Regions from separate parts of the Enterobacter sp. MGH 24 genome, predicted to be linked through region 3. Evidence: predicted binding sites of a transcription regulator. Region 3 holds the regulator's gene; each other region holds the start of a gene.
The links. Region 3 encodes CRP, which controls carbon source genes, mostly activating them, when cyclic AMP is high. Its sites were predicted from a motif close to ATGTGANNNNNNTCACAT; they were not measured.
Positions count from the first base shown of each region.

Region 1: L370_RS04385 (sugar transporter) is a predicted target of CRP. The motif match lies at 3,810-3,827, and genes of this name have one in related genera.
Region 2: bhsA (multiple stress resistance protein BhsA) is a predicted target of CRP. The motif match lies at 1,633-1,650, and genes of this name have one in related genera.
Region 4: udp (uridine phosphorylase) is a predicted target of CRP. The motif match lies at 4,181-4,198, and genes of this name have one in related genera.

Region 1 is NZ_KI535657.1:3,743,431-3,749,033, reverse strand. It holds gene L370_RS04360 (sialidase family protein) at 1-975, shown strand, start outside; gene L370_RS04365 (NanQ anomerase/TabA/YiaL family protein) at 972-1,442, shown strand; gene L370_RS04370 (SDR family NAD(P)-dependent oxidoreductase) at 1,444-2,121, shown strand; gene L370_RS04375 (PhzF family phenazine biosynthesis protein) at 2,118-2,909, opposite strand; gene L370_RS04380 (PhzF family phenazine biosynthesis protein) at 2,937-3,725, opposite strand; gene L370_RS04385 (sugar transporter) at 3,903-5,099, shown strand; gene L370_RS04390 (MarC family NAAT transporter) at 5,184-5,603, opposite strand, start outside.
Region 2 is NZ_KI535657.1:3,241,560-3,247,162, reverse strand. It holds gene L370_RS06665 (L,D-transpeptidase LdtC) at 262-1,227, shown strand; gene bhsA (multiple stress resistance protein BhsA) at 1,304-1,561, opposite strand; gene comR (TetR family copper-responsive transcriptional repressor ComR) at 1,806-2,441, shown strand; gene L370_RS06680 (glycine zipper 2TM domain-containing protein) at 2,501-3,040, opposite strand; gene L370_RS06685 (NAD(P)/FAD-dependent oxidoreductase) at 3,234-4,538, opposite strand; gene ycfP (alpha/beta hydrolase YcfP) at 4,777-5,319, opposite strand; gene nagZ (beta-N-acetylhexosaminidase) at 5,354-5,603, opposite strand, start outside.
Region 3 is NZ_KI535657.1:1,031,184-1,036,786, reverse strand. It holds gene L370_RS16790 (bifunctional acetylornithine/succinyldiaminopimelate transaminase) at 1-318, shown strand, start outside; gene L370_RS16795 (YccS/YhfK family putative transporter) at 315-2,402, opposite strand; gene crp (cAMP-activated global transcriptional regulator CRP) at 2,460-3,092, opposite strand; gene L370_RS16805 (OsmC family protein) at 3,404-3,808, shown strand; gene L370_RS16810 (phosphoribulokinase) at 3,897-4,766, opposite strand; gene L370_RS16815 (YheU family protein) at 4,797-5,015, opposite strand; gene L370_RS16820 (hydrolase) at 5,012-5,603, opposite strand, start outside.
Region 4 is NZ_KI535657.1:1,196,149-1,201,751, reverse strand. It holds gene metR (HTH-type transcriptional regulator MetR) at 1-836, opposite strand, end outside; gene metE (5-methyltetrahydropteroyltriglutamate--homocysteine S-methyltransferase) at 952-3,213, shown strand; gene L370_RS16100 (dienelactone hydrolase family protein) at 3,260-4,066, opposite strand; gene udp (uridine phosphorylase) at 4,322-5,083, shown strand; gene rmuC (DNA recombination protein RmuC) at 5,223-5,603, shown strand, end outside.

The DNA.
Region 1 (5,603 bases), 2.7 Mb from region 3:
TCACGCCTGGCGCCTGGCAGCCAGCAGTGGAGTGATGCGGTAAAACTGTCGGACGATCCCACGCGTTCCGAACAAAACCCGGTTCTGTTCCTGGCCCCGGACAACGTGCTGTGGCTGCTGTGGACCGCACAGATTTCCGGTAATCAGGACACGGCTATTGTTCGCTATCGCCAGTCTCGCGATCTGGGGAAAACCTGGGGGGTCATCGCAACCCTGCTCGATAAACCGGGCACGTTTATTCGCCAGCCCATTGTCGTGCTGGACAACGGCAGCTGGCTGCTGCCGGTATTTTACTGCCGCACCCGGCCGGGAGAGAAATGGGTCGGAAACGACGATATCAGCGCGGTAAAAATCTCCGCAGATGGTGGCAAAACGTGGCGCGATGTCGAGGTGCCGGAAAGCCTGGGCTGTGTACATATGAATATTACCCCGCTTCACAACGGCACCCTGGTGGCGCTGTTCCGCAGCCGCTGGGCGGAGAATATTTATTACAGCCAGTCGACGGATAACGGCGAAAGCTGGTCCGTACCGGAGCCGACGGAGCTACCCAATAACAACTCCTCTATTCAGGTAACAACCCTTGCCAGCGGTGAACTCGCGCTGGTCTTTAACGCCATGAGCGCCGCTGGCGCGCGTGAACGTCGCGCATCGCTATACGATGAAATTGACGATGGTGACGGTCGTAAAGAGCCGGTGGTCACCAGCGGTCGGACAGCCTTCTGGGGCGCGCCGCGCGCGCCGATGACCGTCGCCATTTCGCCGGACGGCGGGAAAAGCTGGCCGTGGCAGCGTCATCTGGATGAAGGGGATGGTTACTGCATGACCAACAACTCCATGGAAAAACTCAATCGCGAATTCTCCTATCCCAGCATCAAGCAGGGAGCTGAGGGCAATCTTCATATCGCTTACACCTACTTCCGCCAGGCCATCAAATACGTGCGGGTGACGCCAGAATGGGTCAAGGGGGTAATATGATTATCGGGCATCTCAACGCCCTGCCGCTGGCAGGGCTACCGGCGGCGCTATACGCCCTGCTTTCCCGCCCGGACTGTACGCTGAAAGCCCTCTGCGAACGCGATGACGGACGCTGGCAGCCTGAGAATGCGCCGTGGTTTTGCCACATTGGGCCGGCGCAGACGCAGCCGCGCGCCGACCGGCATACGGAATACCATCATCAGTGGGCGGACATCCAGATTGTGTTGGCGGGTGAAGAGCATATTTATGCCGGAGCGCTTCCCGCAGGCAGGCCGGAAGATGAAGAGCGTAAACCGGATCTCTTTATTGCTCCATCAGCCGAACATAGCGTCAGGATCCGGCTTGCCGATGGTGACTTTGTGGTCTTTTATCCCGGAGAACCTCACCAGGCGCTATGCGCTGTAGAGGCCCCGATGATGGTCCGCAAAGCGGTGTTTAAGGTTCCCCGCGCGATGCTGGAGGTCTGAAATGCGTCACGCCGTCGTCACCGGGGCCAGCTCCGGAATTGGTGAGGCCATTGTTAAGCGATTGCTGGCGGAGGGCTGGCAGGTCACCGGGCTCAGCCGCCGAGCCGTGACGCTGGATACGCCTGGCTTCACCAGCCTTCGCGTTGATATCACCGATCCTGATGCGTTGTGCAACGCCCTGCACACCATCGCCACACCCCAGGCAGCGATCCATGCCGCCGGGATGATGGCCGCCGCGCCGTTGGGCCAGCTGGAAAGCCTCGTTAGCGCCTCACTGTGGCAGCTCCACGTCCGGGCCTGTGAGGCATTGTTTAACCATTTTGCGCCCTCTATGGCTGCCGGCGGACGCTTTGTGGCGATAGGCAGCAGAACCTCTCGTGGTGCAGCAGGACGATCGCAGTATGTTGCCACAAAAGCAGCGATGGTAGGAATGGTCAGGAGCTGGGCGGCGGAACTGGCCCCGCGCGGGATCACGGCTAACGTGGTCTCGCCTGGGGCCACCCAAACGCCGATGCTCAGCGCCCCAGGGCGGGAAACCTCGCCCCCGAAATGTCCGCCAATCGGACGTTTAATCGCGCCAGAAGAGGTGGCCGCACTGGTGAGTTTCTTGCTTAGAGAAGACGCCGCCGCCATCACCGGCCAGGAGATGGTGATATGCGGCGGTGCCTCCCTCAGCTAGCGCAGGAAGATACGCCCTTTCAGATACAGGGTCGCCTGGCCGCCAATCAGCACGCGGTCGCCCTTCAGCTCGCAGCGCAGATCCCCGCCGCGGTCTGCCCCCTGACGGGCATTGAGTGACGTTTTGCCCAGCTTTTCGCTCCAGTACGGGATCAGCATGCTGTGGGCGGATCCGGTGACCGGGTCTTCCGGCACCCCTTCGCCCGGACAGAAGAAGCGGCTGACGAAGTCATATTCTTCTCCCGGCGCGGTCACGCAGACCATTTTATCCAGCGGAAGCATGGCCCCAATATCCGGCGTTAACGCTTCAACCTGCTGCTGGCTCTCCAGCACCACCATGTAATCGCGTCCGACGCGCACCTCTTTTGCCGCCGTGATGCCGAGCGCGCTAAACAGCACCTCGGGAGGATTTTCCACAACCTCCGTCGACCACGCGGGGAAGTTCAGCGTCAGCCAGTCGCCGCTGCGTTTAACCGTCAGTTCACCCACGAAGCGGGTGGTGAAGGTGATTTCGGTATGCGGATAATCAAGGTATTCGAAAATGACGTGTGATGCGGCAAGCGTAGCGTGACCGCACAGGTTAATTTCATCCAGCGTGGTAAACCAGCGCAGCTCAAACCCACCGTCGGTGCGCACGAAAAAGGCGGTCTCAGACTGGTTATGCTGCTGCGCCATTTTGAGCAGCGTCTCGTCCGGCAGCCACTCTTCCAGAGGACATACCGCGGCGGCGTTGCCGCCAAAGGTTTTATCGCTGAAGGCATCCACCAGATAAAAATCAATTTCCTGCATTGTCTCTTCCTCTCTTGTTATGGCTATTTAGCGCAGAAAAACTGTGCCTTTCAGATAAAGCGTGGCCTGCCCGCCCATCAGCACGCGCGAACCTTTCAGCTCACAGCGTACATCACCACCCCGGGCTGAAACCTGACGGGCAAACAGCGTCGTTTTGCCCAGCTTTTCGCTCCAGTACGGGATCAGCATGGTGTGCGCGGAGCCGGTGACCGGGTCTTCCGGGACGGATACGCCAGGGGAGAAAAAGCGGCTGACAAAATCATATTCCCCCTCACCGCGCGCCGTCACGCTCACCTTATGCTCGCCCGGCGTCATCGCCGAGAAGCGCGGCGCAAGCGCTTCAACCTGCTGGCGATTTTCCAGAACGATGAGCCAGGCGCGCCCTTTACGGGCTTCAACGTAGCGGCTGATACCCAGCGCCGAAAGCATCTCCGGCGGAGGCGTCTCTTCATGGGTTGGACATGCCGGGAAGTCCAGGGTCATCCACTCTCCCTCCCGGCTGACCGTCAGGCGGCCAGACGCGGTTTCAAAGTGGATCCGCGAGTCCGGGTAATCCAGTTCGGTAAACAGCACGTGCGCGGCCGCAAGCGTAGCGTGGCCGCAGAGATTGACTTCGGTAAGCGTGGTAAACCAGCGTAGCTCAATGCCCCCTTTACTGCAGACGAAAAAAGCCGTTTCCGACTGATTATGCTGCTGCGCCATTTGCAGTAAGGTCTCATCGGGCAACCACGCTTTCAGCGGGCAAACGGCGGCCGGATTGCCGCCAAATGAGGTATCGCTGAACGCATCTACCAGATAAAAATCAATCTCCTGCATTGTCTTACCGCCTGTTTTTATTGTGTTGTTCTTTTATATTCAATGAAAACGGCGTTCACGGCTACCGCTTTCATAAGGTAAATATTGAGATCTGCGTCACATAATGGTTGAGTTTTCGCCGTTCAACGTTTTAAGATCGTCTCCTCTTCTTTTCAGCAACGAATCTCCGACATCCCTATGACAACGAACACAGTTTCCCGCAGGGTTGCGTGGCTACGCGTGGTCACGCTGGCCATTGCCGCGTTTATTTTTAACACCACAGAATTTGTGCCGGTTGGGCTGTTGTCTGACATCGCTGAAAGTTTCCAGATGGAAACGGCTCAGGTGGGCATTATGTTGACCATCTACGCCTGGGTAGTGGCGCTGATGTCCTTGCCGTTTATGCTGCTGACCAGCCAGATGGAGCGGCGCAGGCTGCTGATCGGTCTGTTTGTCTTGTTCATTGCGAGCCACGTGCTGTCGTTTATGGCGTGGAATTTTACGGTGCTGGTCATCAGCCGCATCGGCATTGCCTTTGCCCATGCGGTGTTCTGGTCGATCACCGCGTCTCTGGCTATTCGACTCGCTCCGGCAGGGAAACGCGCGCAGGCGCTGAGCCTGATTGCTACCGGTACCGCACTGGCGATGGTGCTGGGACTGCCGATTGGTCGCATCGTGGGGCAATACTTCGGCTGGCGTACGACGTTCTTCGCCATTGGTATGGGCGCGCTGGTAACGCTGGTGTGCCTGATTAAACTGCTGCCCGCGCTGCCGAGCGAACATTCCGGCTCCCTGAAAAGCCTGCCGCTGCTGATGCGTCGCCCGGCGCTGCTGAGTATCTACCTGCTGACCGCTATTGTGGTGACGGCCCATTACACGGCGTATAGCTACATTGAACCGTTTGTGCAGGTGGTGGCGGGCTTTAGCGCCAACTTTGCCACCGTCTTACTGTTGATCCTCGGCGGAGCAGGCATTATTGGCAGCGTGCTGTTCGGTAAGCTGGGTAACCGGCATGCTTCGACGCTGGTGAGCAGCGCTATTGGTCTGCTGCTGGCCTGCCTGCTGCTGCTGATGCCTGCCGCAGGCAGTGAAGGCCATCTGGCGATCCTCAGCCTGTTCTGGGGCGTGGCGATCATGATTATTGGTCTGGGCATGCAGGTGAAAGTCCTGGCCCTGGCACCGGATGCAACGGACGTCGCCATGTCGCTGTTCTCAGGGATTTTCAATCTGGGGATTGGCGCGGGCGCGCTGGTGGGAAATCAGGTAATACTGCACGTATCAATGTCGGCGATTGGCTATCTGGGCGCCATTCCGGCCCTGGTAGCGCTGGTCTGGTCGGTGCTCATCTTCCGTAAGTGGCCGGTGGCGCTGGAGGAACAGGGGCAGCACGGGTGAGCCTTCTTGCCGGGTGGCGGCTTCGCCTTACCCGGCCTACAAAACCCGTAGGCCCGTGCAAGCGAAGCGCCGCCGGGCAAGACATCAATGATAGGTCTTAATAATTTCCAGCACGCCGTTAATAATAAATTGCACGCCCATACAGACCAGTAAGAAGCCCATCAGACGGGAAATCGCCTCGATACCGCCCTTGCCTACCCAGCGCATAATGGCGCCAGAACTGCGCAGCGACGCCCACACAATAACCCCGATAATTGCAAAAATCAGCGGCGGCGCAACCGTCAGCACCCAGTCCGGGAAGGTTGCGCTGTCGCGCACCGTCGACGCGGAGCTGATGATCATCGCGATGGTACCCGGCCCCGCCGTGCTCGGCATGGCGATCGGTACAAAGGCGATATTCGCACTCGGTTCGGTTTCCAGCTCTTCCGATTTGCTGGTCGCTTCCGGTGACTCATGCGCTTTTTGCGCCGGGAACAGCATGCGGAAACCGATAAAGGCCACAAT
Region 2 (5,603 bases), 2.2 Mb from region 3:
AGTAGCAAGGAACATAAAGTGAACGGAATGACCACCAGAGCCGTATGTTCCCCCTCACCCCAGCCCTCTCCCTCAAGGGAGAGGGGGTCGTCCGTGCAGGCATTATTTTATGGGGATTCCTTCCCCTGTTAGCCCAGCGCTACGGGGGGACAATTTACAAACTCTTTGCACTTCACCCGATCTTCCCGACACACCCATTCGCCATAATTATGTTTAACCCCTTATAAAACAATAACCTTATCATTTACATGGATTATGGTGATGATGACCTCTTCGCGTTTTACTCGCTGGTTAACCCTGTTTGCGCTGGCAGCCACCCTCGCGGTTGCGCTTCCCGCTCGCGCAAATACCTGGCCCCTTCCTCCGCCCGGCAGCAAGGTGGTGGGGGAAAACCGCTTTCATGTGGTTGAAAATAATGGCGGTTCACTGGAAGCCATTGCCAAAAAATATAACGTCGGTTTTCTGGCCCTGCTGCAGGCGAACCCTGGCGTCGACCCGTACGTCCCGCGCGCGGGCAGCGTGTTGACTATCCCGTTACAGGCTATTCTGCCGGACGCTCCGCGTGAGGGGATCGTTATAAATCTGGCGGAGCTGCGTCTGTACTATTACCCGCCGGGTAAAAATGAGGTGACCGTCTATCCAATTGGGATTGGTCAGCTGGGCGGCGACACCCTGACGCCGACGATGGTCACGACCGTCTCGGATAAACGCGCGAATCCAACCTGGACCCCGACGGCCAATATTCGTGCCCGTTATAAGGCCCAGGGCATCGATCTTCCTGCCGTGGTGCCGGCAGGCCCGGATAACCCGATGGGGCACCACGCGATCCGCCTGGCGGCATACGGCGGTGTCTACCTGCTGCACGGCACGAATGCGGACTTTGGCATCGGCATGCGCGTCAGCTCCGGCTGTATTCGTCTGCGCGATGACGATATCAAAACGCTGTTTAACGTCGTTACGCCGGGAACCAAAGTGAATATTATCAATACGCCGATTAAGGTTTCTGAGGAGCCGGGCGGCGTGCGGCTGGTTGAGATTCACCAGCCGTTATCGAAAAACATTGGCGACGATCCGCAGACGCTGCCCATTAACCTGAATGCCGCGATGGTAAGCTTCAAAACGAACGCGAATACCAATAGCGTAGTGATGGAGCGGGCGATGGAAGCGCGGTCAGGCATGCCGACCGACGTCACCCGGCATCACGGCGTCGTCCCGCAGTCGATGTAAATCAGAAATAAAAAAAGGCCCTGCTGAGCAGGGCCTTTTTTTATTGCAGTGGCATAAATGAGGGTTTATGCCCGGCTTATTTGTAGATGACAGCCGTGCCGTGCAGGGTGTTAGGACCGGTCACAGAGGTGATGCGGTAAGATTTAGCACCCATCTCTTGCGCTTTTTGCGCCAGCTGATCTTCCAGTGAACTCAGGTTAGTACCGGCAGACGCAGAGATTGTCCCGACTTTATGCTGGTCAGCAGGGGTGGATTGCACCTGTACAGCAGCAAAGCTTGCAAAAGAGAGTGAACTCAGAACAGCGGCAGCGATGAGGGTTTTTACGTTTTTCATGATGTTTACCTTTAGCAGATGAATTTGGAGGTCGTTAATCATTTAGTTAACGATCGATAGGTAAATCATAAATGTGATCCAGGTCACGCGTCAACATATTTTTATAACGAGCGTTAACTTAATTTTAAAATTCTTATTTTTCATACATATATGATTAATTTATTTTTAAGCATTCAGCACTGGTGGTGGGTTGTGTTTATTTTTATAATGGTCGTTCACCAAACCAACAGAGGACCAACGGCAAATGACAACCGATGTCACGAGTTGTGCGAAGAAAAGCCGTGGCCGACCAAAAGTGTTTGACAGGGATGCAGCGCTTGATAAGGCCATGACTCTCTTCTGGCAACATGGGTATGAAGCAACCTCGCTTTCCGATCTGGTAGAAGCCACCGGAGCCAAAGCGCCAACGCTGTATGCCGAATTTACCAATAAAGAGGGGCTGTTCAGGGCGGTGCTGGACAGATACATTTCGCGCTTTGCGGCGAAACACGAAGCCCAGCTGTTCTGTGAAGAGAAAAGCGTTGAACAGGCGCTTCGCGACTATTTCACTGCCGTCGCGACCTGTTTCACCAGTAAAGATACGCCTGCGGGCTGCTTTATGATTAACACCTCAGCCACCCTTGCGGCGTCCTCTAAAGAGATTGCCAATACGGTGAAATCGCGGCATGCCATGCAGGAGGAGACGCTCAGCGCATTTCTGGCTCAGCGCCAGCAGCGCGGTGAAATCCCCGCGCAGTGCAACCCTCAGCTGCTGGCGCAATACCTGAGCTGTATTTTGCAGGGGATGTCGATCAGCGCCCGTGAAGGGGCCACGCTGGAAAAACTGCAGCATATTAGCGACACCACGCTGCGGCTGTGGCCTGAGCTACTGAAAATCTGACGCAAAAAAAAGCTCCTCAGCCTGAGCGCATGAGGAGCTAAATTCAGAGAACATCTTTTTTACACTTTGTTATTCAGAACCAGCTGGCCATTTCCATCCAGTGGAATTTGCGTGCCCGGGTCTTTATCCATGCGGATTTTGCCCTGCTGATCGCCAATTTTGTACGTCACGTCATAGCCCAGCATTTTTTCCGACTTGTCATAGACGGTTTTGCAGCGTTGCTGAGTCGTGGTGTAGGTATCATTATCCTGCATCGCGCCCTGCACCTGGTTACCGGCATAGCCGCCCCCCAGCGCGCCGACCACGGTCGCCACATCTTTACCCCGGCCGCCGCCAAACTGGTGACCAATCACGCCACCCGCTACCGCCCCCAGAACAGAACCGGCAATGCGGTTTTCATCCTGGACAGGACGACGGTGCGTCACGGAGACGTTGCGGCACTCCTGACGAGGGGTTTTCACGGTTTCTTTAATCGGTGTAGCAGAAACCACCTGTGCATACTGCGGGCCGCGATCTAATACGTTGAGACTGGCAATGGCAGCCACACCTAACGCAGCCGCGACGCCAATCCCTATACCCGCCAACATTGATTTATTCACGGGACTTCCTCCTTTGTTGCTATTGGTAACAATTTTGCAATGGAGGCAACGCTTCGCCAATCAGATAAAGGATCAAAAAAGGGGCATAGCGAGGAGATATATTCTATTTAGGAGAACTCTTAAGCAGTCAAACTGTGATCTACAGCATGAAATGCTAAAAACTCCCTCCGGAGAGTCCGGAGGGAGTGAAAGATTAGTGCAGCTTCAGACGCGGACGGATCACGCGGTTGATTCTGCCCACCAGCATCATCAGCCCGGTTTTGAAGTAGCCGTGCAGCGCAATCTGGTGCATACGGTACAGGGAGATATACACGAAGCGAGCGATACGCCCTTCCACCATCATCGAGCCGCGCATCAGGTTGCCCATCAGGCTGCCGACGGTAGAGAAGTTTGACAGCGACACCAGTGAACCATGGTCTTTGTAGACATAGGCCTTCATTGGCTTGCCTTTGTACTGCGCCAGAATGTTGTGCAGCACCAGGCTTGCCATCTGGTGAGCGGCCTGCGCGCGCGGAGGCACAAACCCACCTTCAGGACGCGCGCAGGAGGCACAGTCGCCGATAGCAAAGATTTCAGGGTCACGCGTGGTTTGCAGCGTTGGCTCGGTTACCAGCTGGTTAATGCGGTTCGTTTCCAGACCGCCGATCTCTTTCATAAAGTCAGGCGCTTTGATACCTGCCGCCCAGACCATCAGATCCGCTTTGATATACTCGCCGTCTTTGGTGTGCAGACCGCCTTCGTCGGCGCTGGTCACCATGGTTTGCGTCAGCACCCGCACGCCCAGTTTGGTGAGCTCATTGTGCGCCGCACCGGAAATTCGCGGAGGCAGCGCAGGCAGAATGCGTTCACCGGCTTCAACCAGCGTGACGTTCAGCGCTTCGTTAGTTAACCCTTTGTAACCGTAGCTGTGCAGCTGTTTCACCGCATTGTGCAGCTCCGCAGACAGCTCAACGCCCGTCGCGCCGCCGCCGACAATGGCGATATTCACCTTACCGTTCGCACCCATATTGCTGGTGTACTTCAGGAACAGGTTCAGCATTTCCTGATGGAAACGACGCGCCTGGTGCGGGTTATCGAGGAAGATACAGTGCTCTTTCACGCCCGGCGTGTTGAAATCGTTGGAGGTACTGCCCAGCGCCATGACCAGCGTGTCATACGCCAGTTTACGCTCAGGAACCAGCAACTCCCCTTTTTCATCGCGCAGCTCTGCCAGGGTGATGGTTTTGCTTTCACGGTTGATGTCCACCACCGAGCCCAGCTGGAACTGGAAATGATGGTTGCGCGCGTGTGCCAGATAGCTGAGCGCGTCCACGCCCTCATCCAGAGAACCGGTTGCCACTTCATGCAGCAGCGGTTTCCACAGGTGGCTGTGGTTACGATCCACCAGCGTAATTTTGGCTTTTTTACCGCGACCCAGCTTCTTGCCCAGCTGTGTAGCCAGCTCCAGCCCGCCAGCACCACCGCCTACAATCACTATCTTTTTCAATGGCGTAGTCAACGTGACCCCCTCAAATTATTAACCAATTGTTAATTAAAAGTTATAAAAATAACCCTTAATTAACAACAGGTTACAGCACTGAAACCATTCAGGTGCATTGAGAATACCACGTCAGGCGCATTGGTCATACCAAAATTGATATGCATCAAGTTTTGATGGCTTAAAAGTAGACAATTCTGGTCAAAAAGAAAGCCCGGTACGCTTTCGCGGCCGGGCTTTGATGCCTGCGGGTGTAGGGTTAACCCAGCGTTTTAAACGCTTTGATACGCTGCAGATGCGGGGAGATGTTTTTGAACTTGTGGGTCTGTTCTTCGTCCCAGACGATCTCATAGTAATGATGTAACAATTCTGCTGCCCGATGGCTGTTGAGCGCTTCATCATTACGGGAGAGGATCACCAGGCAGCGGTCGCGGTTTTTCTCACGAAAATTGCTGACGCACTTGGTCGCAATATCGACATACTCTTCCGGGCGGTCAATTTTGCCTTCCATGTTCTCGTTCGGGAACAGGTTAGGATTGAACACCACCTGGCGAATGTCGCACAGGAAGCCAATGCGCTCCGCCCAGTAGCCGCCCAGCCCCACGCCGCAGATCAACGGGCGGTCGTCGACGTTGAGCTGCAGCATTTTGTCCACCTCTTTGAGCAGATGCTGCATATCATGCTTCGGATGGCGCGTGCTGTAGCTGATCAACCGTACATCCGGATCGATAAACTGCAGCTGCAGCACCTTCTCATGATTACCAGGGCTGTTTGAGTCAAAACCGTGTAAATAGATGATCATCGTCTTCTCACCACGCTACGCCTTCCGGGAGGGTTTACAGGCTGGCTTTATGTGCCTGCCAGCGCTCATTCAGGTCTTCAAGCCGGGCGTTGACCGTCTTCCAGCGCGCCGAATCCATCAGCTCCTGACGGCTAAATGAACCTTTATGATACAATTGTGTAACACGCTCTGCATTGATCGGCGACAGGTTATCCAGCACGCTAACGGCACCTTTACGATTATTGCAGACCAGGATCATATCGCAACCTGCATCCAGCGACGCCTGACCGCGCTCAGCGTAGCTG
Region 3 (5,603 bases):
ATCAACACGCCGGAGGTGTTGAACGCCGTGAGCGCAAAGCGCGAGCTGTTCGTAAAACACCTGCAAAAGATTGATGAGCAGTACGACGTGTTCAGCGAAATCCGCGGGATGGGGCTGTTGATTGGCGCCGAGCTGAAGCCGCAGTACAAAGGCCGCGCGCGTGATTTCCTGCACGCCGCCGCGCACGAAGGGGTGATGGTGCTGAACGCGGGGCCGGACGTGATGCGCTTTGCGCCGTCGCTGGTGGTAGAAGACAAAGACATCGAAGACGGGTTAATCCGCTTTGCCGCGGCGGTCGCGAAGATCGTTAAAGGCTAATACTCGGTTCGCTTTAACACGCGCGTTAACCAAACCCCGTGATGCGGACGCTGACGCCATGCCACCGACGAAATGGTGTGCATGGTGTTCAGATGTCCCAGAACGCGCTGCAAATGTTGCTCCAGGGTGCTCATTGGCCCGTGGGTTAACGTCTCCGGCGCTTCCAGAATGTTCGAATCTCCCGACTCGCCCGGCGAGTCATACTCCAGACGCTGCTGACACCTCTGCAACGCAATTTCACACGACTGCAAATAGCGCTGCGCCAGATCCGGCGTCAGCATCGTGTGCTCGCGCGCCAGCGTGGTCATGGCGTTAATGTGTTCGACGATAAACTGGCTGTGCGTCACCCAGAGCTTCATGTCTGCCAGATAGTGCGAGTTAAAGCCCGGCTCCTGCATGGCCTGGTTGAGCGAGTTAAACAGCGCATTGTGTGCCTGGTTGACCTTCATCCGCTGATACGCCAGCGGGGAGGGCTGCGGGTCGTCGCTCAGGATCAGGCGAATGGCCTGCTGGTCGGCTTCCAGCGCGTCGTGGGCGTTCTGGCGCAGCAGTCCGCTTTGCCACTGCGGCCACAGCCAGACCATGCCGCCAAAGGCAATCAGACAGCCGATCAGAGTATCAATCAGCCTGGCGACAATAAACTGTTCGCCATTGAGCGTGAGCAGCTGCAGGGTATATACCGCCGTCACCGTAAAGCCCACCATCGCCCAGCCGTAGTTTTTGCGGATAATCAGGTAGCTCACCAGCGTGATCGCCAGCATGCCTGCCAGGGTATAGCCTTCCGGCACGTGGAAGTGCAGCGTCACGCCCGCAATGATCAGCCCGGCCATCGTTCCGCCAGCCCGGTGCAGAATACGCACCCGCGTCGCGCCGTAGCCGTTCTGGGTGACAAACAGCACGGTCATTAAGATCCAGTAGGGTTTCGGCAGATGCAGCGCCATGCCCATCAGGCTGGCGGTACTGAGCATCACGCTAATCCTTGCGGCGTTGCGCAGGGCGGACGATTTAAGAGAAAGATAGCTTTTGAGCGCGGGCAGTAGCGGCAGCCGTTTCTGCTTATCCGCCATCAGGTCGCGGGGATAAAGCGGGCGCTGGGTGCGCAGCACGCGCGCGATACGGCTGAAGTGCCAGGCGGCAAACTGGCCGACGGGGTTATCCGGATGCTGACGGGCGATTTTCTCCAGCGCGCCCAGCTGTTTATCCATGCTAAAGCGCGTCGGGTAGCGGTGATAGAGAATATCATCGGCCAGCACCCGCAGGCGTGCCGAGACGGTCTGCGCGTTCCAGCGGATCACCGCTTCGGCGTGGCTGCGCTCGACCAGCTTTTGCACCTCCTGCGGGTGGTGCAGGCTAACGGAGATATGCTCCTGCAGATCCAGCCCGACCTGGAAGGTGCGCAGCAGCCGCTTGTACTCGTGGTTCTTGTTGGCGGCGAGCATATGCAGCTGCTGATAGCACTGGCTTATCAGATCCACCACCTTTTGCTGGCGCGTCAGCAGCGGCGGTAAGGATTTCTCCGGATCGGTATGCTGGGTGAGCAGGGTGTATTTGGCTTCGCAGTAATCCGCAAGCTGCACGTAGAGCAGGCTCAGGGATTCACGCAGCGGCTGTTCCCGCCACAGCCAGAACCAAAACCAGTTAAACAGCCCGTACCATAATGTCCCCAGGGCGTAGATCAGCAGCGGCTCCCACACCGGCATATTCCCGGCGAGGCTCAGCGTGAAAATGGCCGCAATCAGCGAAGCGGGAAGCAGGCGGGCGTGCAGCGAACTGATTTCCGCCGTCACGCCGAGGGTCATGGCCAGTACGGTCAGGATCAGCGGCAGCGGGATATCCCGAGCCAGTAAAAGCTGTACGGCGAGGCTGCAGCCAGCAAACAGGCAGCCACCGATAATCAGGCGTTTAAAAAAGCGCTTATGCGGCGTGTCAAGACCGGCGATGTTGCAGCAGGCGGGCACGAGGGAAAACAGCAGGCCTTGCTGGAGGTGTCCGAGGATCAGACCTATGGCCACAGGAAGGCACAACACCAGCGTTTGCCGCAGTGCGTAGTTAACTTCCGGGTGATAGATCAGCCTGCGCCACATGGGGAGTAGAGACAAAAACGGCGTGACACCTTGCGATGGCACGCCGTTTAAGCGGAATTAACGCGTTCCGTAGACCACGATGGTTTTACCGTGGGCGGAGATCAGGTTTTGATCTTCCAGCATTTTCAGGATACGGCCCACTGTTTCACGGGAGCAACCGACGATCTGACCAATTTCCTGACGGGTAATTTTAATTTGCATGCCGTCCGGGTGGGTCATGGCGTCTGGCTGTTTCGCCAGGTTCAGCAGGGTCTGCGCGATACGGCCTGTCACGTCCAGGAAGGCGAGGTTACCCACTTTTTCTGACGTGACCTGCAGACGGCGCGCCATCTGGGAAGAAAGACGCATCAGGATGTCAGGGTTAACCTGAATCAGCTGACGGAACTTCTTGTAAGAAATTTCAGCCACTTCACATGCTGTCTTTGCACGAACCCAGGCGCTACGTTCCTGGCCCTCTTCAAACAGGCCCAGTTCACCGATGAAATCGCCCTGGTTCAGATAAGAAAGGATCATCTCTTTCCCTTCTTCATCTTTGATCAGCACTGCCACCGAGCCTTTAACGATGTAATACAACGTTTCCGCTTTTTCACCCTGGTGAATCAGCGTGCTCTTTGATGGGTACTTATGAATGTGGCAATGAGACAAGAACCATTCGAGAGTCGGGTCTGTTTGCGGTTTGCCAAGCACCATGCGCTGTTATCCTCTGTTATAAGCTGTCACCAGAGTCATCAGATGCATCCGGACTCTGGGGTTGCAATCGAATTCTTACCCATACCCTGGGAAGTCGGCTACCGTAACGTTTCGCAGCCAGTAAAGTTTGATGTCCTCTGCATACATGTGTAACGTCAATGTATTACTGTAGCATCCAGAGTGTTTTAGCATAGCTTTCGCCGCGTGTCTCCTGGTGTCTCGCTTCAGCATGATGCAGGTCGCCTTCCATTGCGAGAAATGTAACGCACGCGTAATCTGTCACCAAAAATGCAACGTTGGAGTTTAAGAATATGCAAGCGCGCGTGAAATGGGTTGAAGGTTTAACGTTCCTGGGCGAGTCCGCTTCAGGACACCAGATTTTGATGGACGGTAACTCCGGCGATAAAGCACCAAGCCCAATGGAAATGGTGCTAATGGCGGCAGGGGGATGCAGCGCAATTGACGTGGTGTCGATCCTGCAAAAAGGTCGTCATGACGTGACGGATTGTGAAGTCAAACTCACGTCAGAACGTCGCGAAGAGGCGCCACGCCTGTTCACCCATATTAACCTGCACTTTGTGGTCACCGGTAAAGAGCTGAAAGACGCGGCGGTCTCGCGTGCGGTGGACCTGTCTGCGGAGAAGTACTGCTCTGTGGCGTTAATGCTGGAGAAAGCGGTAAAAATCACGCATTCGTATGAAGTGATCGAGGCTTAAAAAACAAAGCCCGGTGGCGCTGCGCTTACCGGGCCTACAACTGCACGAACGTAGGCCGGATAAGCGAAGCGCCATCCGGCAACAGGCGTCACGCAATCTGCTTCCCTTCCATCAGTCGCTCCACCAGCGGCGTCATGATGAGCTCCATCGCCAGCCCCATTTTTCCGCCCGGCACCACTAACGTATTCATGTGCGAAATAAACGAGCCCTGCAGCATGGCCAGCAGCCAGGGGTAATCAATGCCGTCGAGGTTGCGGAAATGGATCACCACGAAGCTCTCATCCAGGGACGGGATACTTTTGGCGGCAAAGGGGTTGGAGGTGTCCACCGTCGGCACGCGCTGGAAGTTGATATGGGTGCGGGAAAACTGCGGCGTCAGGAAGTTAATATAATCCTCCATGGAGCGCACCACGGAGTCCATCACCGCTTCGCGAGAATGGCCGCGCTCGCTCATGTCACGCGTCAGCTTCTGGATCCACTCCAGGTTAACGATAGGGACCACGCCGACCAGCAGATCCACGTGGCGCGCCACGTCGTGTTGAGGGGTGACCACGCCGCCGTGCAATCCTTCGTAAAACAGGACGTCGGTGGGTTCCGGCAGCGGCTGCCACGGGGTAAAGGTTCCCGGCACCTGATTCCAGGGAACGGCTTCATCATAGGTATGCAGATATTTGCGGGACTGCCCTTTACCGCTCTGACCGTACTCGATAAAGGTTTGTTCCAGCAGGCCGAAGTCATTGGCCTCCGGGCCGAAGTAGCTGATGTGTTTACCCAGATCGCGCGCCTTACGGATGGCCATGTCCATCTCCGGACGCGTGTAGCGGTGAAAGCTGTCGCCTTCGACCTCCGCCGCACGGAGATTCAGCTGGGCGAAAATCTTGCGAAATGCGAGGCTGGTGGTAGTGGTTCCCGCACCACTCGACCCCGTAACGGCAATAACCGGATGTCTGGCAGACATAGCAACTCCCTGACTGAAAAGGGTGGAAGATCAGCCGTGAAACGCGTTGCGGGGCATGATATTGACCGTCTCATGCAGTTCTGACCACACCAGCACCACGTCGCCGCTTTTTAGCTGGCGCTTTACATCGTTGACCTTTTGCTCAAGCGAGCGTTCCTGTTCACCATAATCGGTGCCTTCACGTAATACAAAGCTTTCAATCAGATTATCGAGCGTTTCGGGAGCCAGATCCTGCCAGGGAATAATCATTTTGCACCCTCCAGATAAGGAGTCAGCCAGTCAGGAATGCGCGCCTCAAGCCACATTTTCGGGCGGCGCAGCGTGCCGCCGATAAACCCGACGTGGCCGCCGTGCTCGGTCAACTGATAGTGAACGTTGTCGGGCAGGAATTCCTGAGAGGGGATAGAGTGATGATCCATAAACGGGTCATCTTTGGCATGAATAATCAGCGTCGGCTGCGTGATCTTGCTGAGCAGCGGCATGGCGCTGCACTGACGATAATAGTCAATCGCATCGGCGAAGCCGTGGATTTTCGCGGTGATCAGGTCGTCGAACTCGCGAATACGGCGCACCTTTTTCAGCTGGCGCAGGCTGACTGGCAGGGTATCCGGGTAGGCCTTCAGCTTACGCGCCGCGTTGGCCTTCAGCAGGTTGAGCAGGTAGCGCTGATAGACGCGGGAAAAGCCTTTATCCATGTGGTAGCTGCACTGCTCCAGCATAAACGGCGCGGAGACAATGACGGCGGCATCCAGCGGGACGCTTTCACCCTCCTTGGCCAGCAGACAGGCCAGCATATTTCCGCCCAGCGAGTAGCCCACCGCGGCGGTGGGCACGGTG
Region 4 (5,603 bases), 160 kb from region 3:
TCCGTGATCGGCTGACGCTGCTCGCCATCGCGCACGGCGGCGTACAGTCGGCTCCACAGTCCTTCACCCAGGGTTTTGGTCTGCACCAGACCCTGGCGTTCAAAACTCTCCACCACCCAATGCGGCAGCGCCGCGATGCCCATTCTGGCCGCCACCATCTGAATCAGCAGCAGCGTGTTATCCACGCTTTTCAGCTGCGGACTAATGCCTGCCGGCTGCAGGAAGTGACGCCAGATATCCAGACGACTGCGCTGGACCGGATAAATCAGCAGCGTTTCTGTCGCCAGGTCTTCCGGCGTAATGCGCGTTTTGGTCGCCAGCGGGTGGTCCGGCGCCAGCACCAGGCGCACTTCATAATCAAACATCGGCGAATAGTGCAGGCCGCTGCGCGGCAGGATGTCAGAGGTCATCACCAGGTCCAGCTCGCCCTGCTGCAGCGACGGCTGCGGGTCAAAGGTCACGCCGGATTTGAAGTCCATCTCCACCTGCGGCCACTTCTGACGGAAGTTCTCAAGCGCGGGGGTCAGCCACTGAATACAGCTGTGGCACTCAATGGCGATACGCAGTTTGGTCTGCTGCGGTTCGTTACACGCCTGCAGCGCGCTGGCGATTTGCGGCAGTACCTGATTCGCCAGCTGAAGAAGAATTTCACCTTGCGGCGTAAAGCGCAGGGGCTGGCTCTTGCGCACAAAAAGACGGAAGCCGAGGCGTTGTTCTAGATCGCTGAACTGGTGAGAAAGGGCGGACTGGGTCTGGTGCAGCGTGGCCGCAGCCGCCGCGAGCGAGCCGCAGTTCCGCAACGCTTGTAGCGTTTTCAGGTGTTTTATCTCGATCATGAAAGTCCTTCACTTCGCCATGAACATATTGCGCTTGAGGAATATACAGTACCTGCCAATTATAGATGTGTAAACATCTGGACGTCTAAATAACGAATTTCACAAGGGGCACACCATGACAATCCGCAATCACACTCTCGGTTTCCCTCGCGTCGGCCTGCGTCGCGAGCTGAAAAAAGCGCAAGAAAGCTACTGGGCGGGGAAAGCCACCCGTGAAGAGCTGCTGGCGGTGGGGCGCGAGCTGCGCGCCCGTCACTGGGATCAGCAAAAACAGGCGGGCATTGACCTGCTGCCGGTGGGCGATTTCGCCTGGTACGACCATGTTCTGACGACCAGCCTGCTGCTTGGCAACGTCCCGGCTCGTCATCAGAACAAAGATGGATCGGTAGATATCGATACCCTGTTCCGCATCGGCCGTGGCCGCGCGCCAACGGGGGAGCCCGCGGCAGCGGCGGAAATGACCAAGTGGTTTAACACCAACTATCACTATATGGTGCCGGAGTTTGTGAAAGGCCAGCAGTTCAGCCTGACCTGGAAGCAGCTTCTGGATGAAGTGGATGAAGCGCTGGCGCTGGGCCACCAGGTGAAGCCGGTGCTGCTCGGGCCGGTAACCTACCTGTGGCTGGGCAAAGTGAAAGGCGAGCCGTTTGACCGACTCAGCCTGCTGAAGGATATCCTGCCGGTCTACAAACAGCTGCTGATTGAGCTGGGCAAACGCGGCATTCAGTGGGTACAAATCGACGAGCCTGCGCTGGTGCTTGAGCTGCCCCAGGTTTGGCTCAATGCCTTCAAACCGGCGTATGACGCGCTCGCCGGGCAGGTAAAACTCCTGCTGACGACCTATTTTGAAGGCGTGACGCCGAACCTGAAGACTATTGCCGCGCTGCCGGTGCAGGGCCTGCACGTTGACCTCGTACACGGTAAAGATGATGTGGCGGAGCTGCACAAGCGCCTGCCGGCGGACTGGCTGCTTTCCGCCGGGCTGGTTAACGGTCGTAACGTCTGGCGCGCCGATCTCACCGAGAAATATGCACAAATCAAAGATATTGTCGGCAAACGTGAGCTATGGGTGGCATCCTCTTGCTCCCTGCTGCACAGCCCAATCGATCTGAGCGTGGAGACCCGCCTCGACCCTGAAGTGAAAAGCTGGTTTGCCTTCGCCCTGCAAAAATGTGAAGAGCTAACGCTGCTGCGAGACGCGCTGAACACCGGCGACACGGCGGCGATTACCGAATGGAGCGCGCCGATCCAGGCACGTCGTCACTCGGCACGCGTGCACAATCCGGCAGTGGAAAAACGTCTGGCGGCCATCACCGCCCAGGACAGCCAGCGCCAGAGCCCGTATGAGGTGCGCGCTGGAGCGCAACGCGCCCGTTTCAATCTGCCCGCCTGGCCAACCACGACTATCGGCTCTTTCCCGCAAACTACGGAGATCCGCGGCCTGCGTCTGGACTTCAAAAAGGGCAATCTGGATGCGAATCACTACCGCACCGGCATTGCGGAACACATCAAGCAGGCGATTATCGAGCAGGAACGCCTGGGGCTGGACGTGCTGGTGCACGGCGAGGCCGAGCGTAACGACATGGTGGAATACTTTGGTGAGCACCTGGACGGCTTTGTCTTTACCCAGAACGGCTGGGTGCAGAGCTATGGCTCCCGCTGCGTCAAGCCGCCGGTGGTCATTGGTGACGTTAGCCGCCCGGAAGCGATCACCGTGGAGTGGGCGAAGTATGCCCAGTCCCTGACCGACAAGCCGGTAAAAGGCATGCTGACCGGCCCTGTGACCATTCTCTGCTGGTCGTTCCCGCGTGAAGACGTGACCCGTGAAACCATCGCCAAACAGATAGCCCTGGCGCTGCGTGATGAAGTGGCCGATCTGGAAGCGGCAGGTATTGGCATTATCCAGATTGACGAGCCGGCGCTGCGTGAAGGCCTGCCGCTGCGCCGCAGCGACTGGGACGCCTACCTGCAGTGGGGCGTGGAGGCGTTCCGCATTAACGCCGCGGTGGCGAAGGACGACACCCAGATCCACACCCACATGTGTTACTGCGAATTTAACGACATTATGGATTCGATTGCCGCGCTGGACGCCGACGTGATCACCATCGAGACCTCGCGTTCGGATATGGAGCTGCTGGAGTCGTTTGAAGAGTTCGACTACCCGAATGAAATCGGGCCGGGCGTGTACGACATTCACTCCCCGAACGTGCCGAGCGTGGAGTGGATTGAAGCCCTGCTGAAAAAAGCGGCCCAGCGCATTCCGGCAGAGCGCCTGTGGGTGAACCCGGACTGCGGACTGAAAACCCGCGGCTGGCCAGAGACGCGTGCGGCGCTCGCCAACATGGTGAAGGCGGCGCAGAATTTACGTCAGGCTTAATGACACTTAGGCCCGGTAAGGCGTAGCCGCCACCGGGCTTTTTGCTTTATGCTTTTTTCCCGCCGTACTGGCTAAACCACGCCAGCATCCGCTGCCAGCCATCTTTGGCTGATTCTGCGTGATAGCTCGGACGATAATCGGCGTTAAATGCATGCCCGGCATCCGGGTACACCACAATCTCCGCCTTCGCATTTGCCGCACGGAGCGCATGGCGCATGGTCTCTACCGAATCAAGCGAAATACCGGTGTCCTGACCGCCGTAAAGCCCTAATACGGGGGCATTTAACTCGGTGGCAATATCGACCGGATGTTTCGGTGAATTCAGCGTTTTTTCACCTACCAGTTTGCCGTACCAGGCGACAGCGGCTTTGAGCTGCGGGTTATGCGCGGCATACAGCCAGCTTATGCGTCCGCCCCAGCAGAAACCGGTGACCAGCAGACGATGTGGATCGCCCCCGTTGCGCGCCGCCCAGCTGGCGACGTGATCGAGATCGGCCAGCACCTGCGCGTCCGGGACTTTGCTGACCAGGTTGCTGAGCAATGTTGGAATATCGCTGTAGTCGTTCGGATCGCCCTGACGGAAGTAGAGCTCTGGCGCAACGGCCAGATACCCTTCCAGCGCCAGCCGGCGGCAGAGGTCGCGAATGTGTTCGTGAACACCAAAGATCTCCTGAATCACAATCACGATGGGCAGCGGGCCGTCTGCCGATTTTGGCCGTGCGTGATAAGCAGGCATATTCTCCCCCTGCGAGGGAATGGAGGTCTCACCCGCGGTAATTGCCGCTTCTGGCGTCGACACGATGGTGGAAGCATGTGGGGCCGCAGCAGGTGCAAAACCGGTTTTTTCAGTCATGGCATTCTCCGTACCAATGAGTTAGCGCAAAGGTAAATATAGACACCAGGTTAACAACTCACAGTGCCTTAAACGGTCTATCTTTTGTGCAGCACCTGGCGATATAACTTGTTAATGTGATGTAAATCACTTTTTTATGGAAATTTAATGCAATCATTTTCATTCATGGTGAGTTGCGTCACGAAAATATGCATGCTGCTTCTGTAAAGTACCGTTTTACTTCTTCTGACTAACCGACCCACAGAGGAGTCACCTATGTCTAAGTCTGATGTTTTTCATCTCGGCCTCACCAAAAACGATTTACAAGGGGCTACGCTCGCAATCGTCCCTGGCGACCCTGAGCGTGTGGAAAAGATCGCCGCGCTGATGGATAAGCCGGTCAAGCTGGCTGCCCATCGTGAGTTCACCACCTGGCGCGCAGAGCTGGATGGCAAAGCGGTGATCGTGTGCTCTACCGGTATCGGTGGTCCGTCTACCTCTATTGCTGTTGAAGAGCTGGCCCAGCTGGGCATTCGTACTTTCCTGCGTATCGGTACCACCGGCGCTATCCAGCCGCACATCAACGTCGGCGACGTGCTGGTCACGACCGCGTCCGTCCGTCTGGACGGTGCAAGCCTGCACTTTGCGCCGATGGAATTCCCGGCAGTGGCTGATTTCGAATGCACCACCGCGCTGGTTGAAGCCGCGAAGTCCGTAGGCGCAACTACCCACGTGGGCGTAACCGCCTCTTCCGACACCTTCTATCCGGGCCAGGAGCGTTACGACACCTTCTCAGGCCGCGTGGTAAGCCGTTTCAAAGGCTCAATGGAAGAGTGGCAGTCCATGGGCGTGATGAACTATGAAATGGAATCTGCAACGCTGCTGACCATGTGCGCAAGCCAGGGTCTGCGTGCCGGTATGGTGGCGGGCGTTATCGTCAACCGTACCCAGCAGGAGATCCCGAACGCCGAAACTATGAAGCAGACCGAAAGTCATGCAGTGAAAATCGTGGTTGAAGCCGCGCATCGCCTGATCTAATTCTCTCTTCTGAAATCAAAGGCCGACACGTTCGGCCTTTATTTTTTGCGTAGCGCCTCGCAGGAAAACCCTTTCAAACTGGACGTTTATACAGCACAATTCTATTTTGTGCGGGTAATACGTTGATGCAGGGGGCATTGTGGATATCTCGATCCTGATTTACGCGGTGATTGCGCTGGCGGGCGTGGCGATAGGCTGGCTCATTTCCAGCTATCAGCATGCACAGCAGAAGGCCGACCAGCTGGCCGAGCGAGAAGAGATGGTCGCCGATTTAAGCGCGACAAAACAGCAGCTTGCTCTGAGCGAACACTGGCGCGACGAGTGCGAACTGCTCAACAACGAGCTGCGTAACCTGCGAGATATCAATACGTCACTGGAGGCCGATCTCCGCGAAGTGACCACCCGTCTTGAATCCACCCAACTGCATGCGGAAGACAAAATCCGCCAGATGATCAACAGTGAGCAGCGCCTCAGCGAACAGTTTGAGAACCTCGCCAACCGAATTTTTGAGCACAGCAAC